2 regions of the Rhizobium centroccidentale genome follow, and region 1 is predicted to be linked to the other one. Evidence: predicted binding sites of a transcription regulator. Region 1 holds the regulator's gene; the other holds the start of a gene.
The links. The regulator PhoB, encoded in region 1, activates phosphate uptake and scavenging genes when phosphate is short. The targets are predictions, from matches to a motif close to TGTCATNNANCTGTCAT.

Region 1 (3,528 bases):
GTCGGGCGGTCAGCAGCAGCGTCTGTGCATCGCCCGCGCCGTCGCGGTCAGCCCGGAGGTCATCCTGATGGACGAGCCGTGCTCGGCGCTCGATCCGATCGCAACCGCCAAGGTCGAGGATCTCATCCACGAGCTTCGGGAGAATTTCACCATCGTCATCGTGACGCATTCCATGCAGCAGGCAGCCCGCGTCTCGCAGCGTACCGCAATGTTCCATCTCGGCCACCTGGTCGAGGAGAACGACACCGATAAGATGTTCACCAATCCCGACGATTTCCGCACGCAGGATTACATCATGGGCCGTTTTGGTTGATGATGTCAGGCGCGCGGCTCATTTCACACAGTTCACCTTGAGGATAGAAAAATGGTCTCCACTCACATTCTCTCTGCCTATGACGAAGACCTGAAGTTCCTGACGCGCCGCATTGCTGAAATGGGCGGCCTGGCAGAGCAGATGGTTAGCGACAGCGTACGCGCGCTGGTCAACAGCGACGCTGCCCTGGCCCAGAAGGTCATCTCCGACGACGTTGTTCTTGACCATGCCGAGCGCGAAGTCGGCGACAAGGCGATCGTCACCATCGCCCGCCGTCAGCCGATGGCGGCCGACCTGCGCGAAATCATGGGCTCGATCCGCATCGCCTCCGATCTGGAGCGCGTCGGCGATCTCGGCAAGAACACCGCAAAGCGCGTCATCGCCGTGCAGGGCACCGGTGTCCCGCGCCGTCTCGCCCGCGGCATCGAGCATCTCTCCGAACTGGCGCTGAGCCAGCTCAAGGAAGTTCTGGATGTCTACGCGACCCGCTCGCCCGACAAGGCCGTGTCGATCCGCGAACGCGACGAAGAAATCGACGCCATGTACACCTCGCTCTTTCGCGAGATGCTGACCTACATGATGGAAGATCCGCGCAACATCACCACCTGCACGCATCTTCTTTTCTGCGCCAAGAACATCGAGCGCATCGGCGACCATGCCACCAACATCGCCGAGACGATCTATTACATGGCGACGGGCGCGCAGCCGGAAGGCGAGCGCCCGAAGGATGATACCGCCAATACCGTCGGCGCAGTGACGGAATAATCTGGAAGAGAAGAAAGGAGACCATAGGCGCATGGTTCCGAGAGTTGCTGTTGTAGAAGACGAGGAAGCGCTTAGCGTTCTGCTGCGCTACAATCTTGAGGCCGAAGGCTTCGAGGTCGATACGATCCTCAGAGGCGATGAGGCCGAGCTGCGTCTCCAGGAGCGCATCCCCGATCTCCTGATCCTCGACTGGATGCTCCCCGGCGTATCGGGCATCGAGCTCTGCCGCCGGCTGCGTATGCGGCCGGAGACGGAGCGCCTGCCCATTATCATGCTGACGGCCCGCGGCGAGGAAAGCGAGCGCGTGCGCGGGCTTTCGACCGGCGCGGACGATTATGTCGTCAAGCCGTTCTCGACGCCGGAGCTGATGGCCCGTGTCAAGGCGATGCTGCGGCGTGCCCGCCCGGAGGTTCTCTCCACGGTGCTGCGCTGCGGCGATATCGAGCTGGATCGCGAAACCCATCGCGTCCATCGAAAGAGCCGCGAAGTGCGACTGGGGCCGACGGAATTCCGCCTACTGGAGTTCCTGATGTCCTCGCCGGGCCGCGTCTTCTCGCGTTCGCAGCTGCTCGACGGTGTATGGGGTCACGATATCTACGTCGACGAACGCACGGTCGACGTCCATGTCGGCCGCCTGCGCAAGGCGCTCAATTTCTCCAATATGCAGGATGTCATCCGCACCGTTCGCGGCGCGGGCTATTCCATGGAAGCCTGAGCGGCTTGCCGCTCGGGTATCACTAAAGCATGTCGCGCAAAAGTGCGTAGCGGTTTTGCGAGAACGACATGCGCCAGACGGAAAACCTAAAGCATAGGAAGCGAATCTGAAAGATCGTGACGTGCTTTAAATAGCGGCGGAAATAGAAAAACGGGCCTCGAGGGCCCGTTTCTCATTGTCTTGCTGTGACTTTCAGCCGTTGTTACGACGGCGGTCATGCACCGGCTGGTATGCCATGCGCTGATGATAGGTGCAGTAGGGCGAGGAATCCGGGCTGTCATTGCCGCAGAAGTGGAAGTCGTCCTTCAGCGGGTCGCCGACCGGCCACTTGCAGGTGCGCTCAGTCAATTCCGTCAGGCCGAGGCGGCGGGAGATCGGAACGACGACGTTCGATGCCGGCCGATACTGGATTTCATTGACGGAATCGATCTCGATCTCTTCCTTCAGCATGGTTGCGCCCTGCTGGCGGGCGACGACCGTGCGGGTAGCAACGCGCGATCCGTAGGTCGCGGCGCGGGGTGCAGCTGCGCTGCGCTTCGGCGTGCGCGCTGCGGTTGCCGTGCCGCCCGCCTTCGCTCGGCCGGGAAGGTTCAGGCGGTGCACCTTGCCGATGACGGCATTACGGCTCACGCCACCGAGCTGCGCAGCGATCTGGCTGGCGCTCAACCCTTCGGACCATAGCTTTTTCAGCTTCTCGACGCGTTCGTCTGTCCAATTCATGCCCTGTCTCCGCTGTCGCGTTTCCGATGGCAGAATCCCTCACCATTGCCTCGCATGGGAACGAGGCGCGAAACGCTCTAAAATTGTGGTGACTAGTTCCGCCGCATGCAGTCTAGCAATTGCTTTTTAACCTAGTGTGAGGCTGACTCCGTGACAAGAGTCGCGAGAATCTTGAGGAATCGATTTCGAGGTTTTCCCCAACTTGCTGCCCAGGCGTGGCATTTCTGCAATAGGCGCCGCCGAACCTATCTCTTTTGCCCGCAAGCGTTATCTCGCACCTGCTAAAACGCCAGTTTTGTTGACATCGCGGTGCAAAACATCAATAGTGCCCAGGCCGCCGCAAGGCGGCATTTTTGATTTTTTCGGACCCGTTTCATCAAATGGAAGCGATCGGTCCTTAGAGTTGTGATCAGGAGATATGGCCATGGCCGAGACCACGCCGCTTTATGACACCTACATGCGCGCTCCGCTACGGTTCGAGCGAGGCGAGGGCGTCTGGCTGGTCACCGAAAATGGCGAACGCTACCTCGATTTCGCAGCCGGCGTCGCGGTCAACTCGCTCGGTCACGCCCATCCGCACCTCGTTGCCGAATTGAAGGCCCAGGCCGACAAGGTCTGGCACCTGTCCAACCTCTATGAGGTGCCCGGTCAGGAGAAGCTGTCGAAGCGGCTGACGGAAGTGACCTTCGCCGACAAGGTGTTCTTCACCAATTCGGGCGCGGAGGCGCTGGAGTGCGCCATCAAGACTGCGCGGCGCTATCAGTTCGCCAAGGGGCATCCCGAGAAGTTCCACATCATCACCTTCGAGGGCGCCTTCCACGGCCGCACCATCGCAACGATCGCCGCCGGTGGCCAGGAGAAGTATATCGAGGGCTTTGGGCCTAAAGCACCGGGTTTCGATCAGGTGGAGTTCGGTGATCTCGATGCCGTGCGTGCTGCCATCACCGACGCGACGGCTGCGATCCTGATCGAGCCGGTTCAGGGCGAGGGCGGCATCCGCCCCGCCACCAACGAA
Region 2 (3,528 bases), on a different contig from region 1:
GGTGCTGCCGAACTTCATGTCCTACGCACTGCTGCGTCTGGAGATCAACGTTCGCGCCTCGACCATCATCGGCGCCGTTGGCGGCGGCGGCATCGGCGAGGAGCTGAAACTTGCGATTTCGCGCGGCTTTGGCGCCAAGACATTGGCGCTGGTGCTGCTTCTCTTCCTGACGATCATCGCCGTCGATCAGTTTTCCGCATGGCTCCGCCGCCGCCTCGTCGGCGAGCATGCCTTCCTTTTGCAGCATTGAGGTTGACCATGTCCGTCATCGACGCCGGCCGCATGCAGGAAATCGAAGCGCGTTACCCGGAAGTGCTTCACCGGTCCTTCCGCCAGCGCTTCGGCGCGCTGATGATCTTCATCGGCGTCATCCTCTACGGCATCTATGCCGTGTGGTTCTTCGACCTGCCGAAGGTCATTTCGGAAGCGCATTGGGAACGCGTCGGCATCTACCTCAGCGAATGGGTGAGCTATGACGTGCAGCCGGAATTCCGCATCTCTGGAGACAAGATCAGCATCAAATATCCGCGCTTTTCACCCCTGGGCGATAATCCGAACCCGGACTGGGTGAAGACCAACTCCGATGGCAGCATGACCGTTTCAGTCAGCGGCACGAGCCGCACGGTAACCGTCACCAAGACGCAGGCCATCGTGACGGCGCATGGCATCACAATTCCGATCGATATTGCCGGCAATGTGCCGAAAATCGTCGGCTCCGAACCCGTTCCCAGTTGGATGACGGTCTATGACGACAATATTCTCGTCAATCTCGGCTTTGCAGGCGATGCCAGCATTTCCACCGACCGCGTGAAGATCCGCAAGCGGTTCATCGGCTGGGCCAACTTCGTCTTCGATACGCATTCGCCCTTCTTCGACAAGCCGGCGAGCGAAGTCATCAGCCTGATCGTTTCAGGGCCGCGGCTCGATCCTGCTCAGTCCAATCTCTCGCTGGCCTTCGACAATATCTGGAACAATGGCGCATGGCAGCATGGCGACGTCTGGACCAAGCTGTTCCAGACCATCGTCATGGCCTTCCTTGGCACGCTGCTGGGCTCGCTCGCGGCCTTCCCGCTCGCTTTCCTTGCGGCTCGCAACATCACGCCGAGCCGCCTCGTCAACCAGATCCTTAAGCGCTTCTTCGATTTCCTGCGCTCGGTGGACATGCTGATCTGGGCGCTGTTCCTGACCCGCGCCTTCGGCCCCGGCCCGCTCGCGGGCAGCGGCGCGATCTTCCTCACCGAGACGGGCACGCTTGGCAAGCTCTATTCCGAGGGCCTCGAGAACATCGACAACAAGCCGCGCGAGGGCGTGAAATCCACCGGTTCGCCGACCGTTCTCGTGCATCGCTACGGCATCATGCCACAGATCGTGCCCGTCATCGTCAGCCAGACGCTCTACCAGTGGGAATCCAACGTGCGCGGCGCGACCATCATCGGCGCCGTCGGCGCGGGCGGCATCGGCCTCAAACTTTGGGAAGCGATGCGCACCAATTCCAACTGGGAAAACGTCGCCTATATGGTGCTGTTGATCCTCATCGTTGTCTTCCTGTTCGACGCAGCATCCAACGCCCTGCGCTCGCGGCTGATGGGCGCGAGAACGAAATAAAAAGAACGGGAAAAAAATCGTTCCGCATCATCATTCTGTCACGGGAATCCGGTAGCGCAGGCCGGCAAGACCGCAGTGGTCAGGCTGGCTTTAGCCGGATTCGGAACGTTGCTGCCTTGCTGCTCTTGCGATTTGAAGCAAATCACCCAACAGTGTCTCGCGCAGCCGATTTTTCCAAGGAATGCAGCCTTGCGCTATGCTCTTTATTTCACGCCGCCCAAAGATGATCCGTTGACATCTCTCGCCGCCCGCTGGCTTGGCCGCGATGCATTTTCGAATGAGATCTTTTCCGACAAGGCAATGGGTCCATTGCCGGAAGGCCATGCCGAGCTGACGGCCGATCCTCGCCGCTATGGCTTTCATGCCACGCTGAAGGCGCCGTTCGAGCTTGCCTCCTCGGTGACCGAGCGCGATCTCCTCGAAGTCGCTGCCGAATTCGCCTCGCAGACCAATGCTTTCACCATTCCGGAACTGGTGCTTGGCCAGCTCGGCCATTTCTTCGCGCTCGTTCCCGGCTCGCTCCATCAGCCGCTGCAGGATTTTGCCTCCCGTGTGGTGAAAACCTTCGAGCCGTTCCGCGCACCGCTTTCGGAGCATGACATTGCCCGGCGTAAGCCGGAGGGTCTCACCGAGCCGCAGCGCGCCAATTTGTTGCGCTGGGGCTATCCTTACGTCAATCACGAGTTCCGTTTCCACATGACGCTGACTGGGCGCGTTCCGGCCGAGCGCCAGGCCGAGATGCACGACGTTCTGCGCGAGCGCTTCGCCGACCATAACGGCAAACCGCTCGACGTTTCCGGCCTCGCCGTCTTTATCGAAGAACAGCGTGGCGCTCCCTTTACCGTCCGTTCCTGGCTGCCGCTTGCCGGCGCCTAATATGAAAGAGCCGATATGACCAAAGAAACCGCCCTTTCCAACGCCCGCATCGTCCTCGAAGACAAGATCGTCGAGGGCTCCGTGCTGATCCGCGACGGTCGCATTGCCGCCATCTCCGAAGGCAAGTCCGATATCGGCGAAGATTTCGAGGGCGATTATCTGATCCCCGGTCTGGTCGAGCTGCATACCGACCATCTGGAAGCACATTATTCCCCGCGTCCGGGCGTCCGCTGGAACAAGACGGCGGCCATCCAGGCGCATGATGCCCAGATTGTCACCTCGGGCATCACCACCGTATTCGACTGCCTGCGCATGGGCTCGGACGAAGACGGCGGTTTCGAAAAGGGCGAGATGCGCGACATGGCAGACGCCATCCAAGCCGCCCAAAGCGAAGATCGCCTGCGCGCCGATCACCTGATCCATCTGCGCTGCGAAGTTTCTTCTGACAACGTGCTCGACCACTTCCAGGATTTCGAGAAGGACCCTTACGTCCGCCTGGTCTCGCTGATGGACCACGCGCCGGGCCAGCGCCAGTTCCAGACCATGGATCAATATATCTTCTACTATCAGAAGAAGCGCGGGCTCAGCGATGAAGCCTTTGCCAAGTTCGTCGCCAAGCGTCAGGAGGAATCGGCCAAATATGCCACGCCGCATCGCGACGCGATCTCCAAGGTCTGCGCCGAACGTGGCATCACCGTTGCCAGCCATGACGATGCGACGCTCGCCCATGTCGACGAAGCCATCAACTACGGCGTTCGCCTCGCCGAATTCCCGACCAGCATCGATGCCGCCAAGGCTTCCCACGGCGCCGGCATGAGCGTGCTGATGGGCGCGCCGAACATCGTGCGCGGCAAGTCGCATTCGGGCAATATCGCCGCTCGCGATCTCGCTGAGCTTGGCGTCCTCGACGTGCTGTCCTCCGATTACGTACCGCTCAGCCTGCTGCATGCGCCCTTCATCCTCGCGGATGAAGTCGAGGGTATTTCGCTGCCTCAGGCGATCGCCATGGTGACTGCGACGCCGGCAAGGACCGTCAGCCTCAACGAC

Region 2: the regulator PhoB is predicted to act here: its motif matches at 1,631-1,647, upstream of PH562_RS22595 (DUF1045 domain-containing protein).

Annotation. Positions count from the first base shown of each region.
Region 1 is NZ_JAQJCG010000016.1:98,736-102,263, reverse strand. It holds gene pstB (phosphate ABC transporter ATP-binding protein PstB) at 1-313, shown strand, start outside; gene phoU (phosphate signaling complex protein PhoU) at 365-1,078, shown strand; gene phoB (phosphate regulon transcriptional regulator PhoB) at 1,110-1,793, shown strand; gene PH562_RS20625 (GcrA family cell cycle regulator) at 1,986-2,513, opposite strand; gene PH562_RS20620 (aspartate aminotransferase family protein) at 2,938-3,528, shown strand, end outside.
Region 2 is NZ_JAQJCG010000019.1:45,415-48,942, reverse strand. It holds gene phnE (phosphonate ABC transporter, permease protein PhnE) at 1-250, shown strand, start outside; gene phnE (phosphonate ABC transporter, permease protein PhnE) at 259-1,605, shown strand; gene PH562_RS22595 (DUF1045 domain-containing protein) at 1,795-2,481, shown strand; gene PH562_RS22590 (alpha-D-ribose 1-methylphosphonate 5-triphosphate diphosphatase) at 2,497-3,528, shown strand, end outside.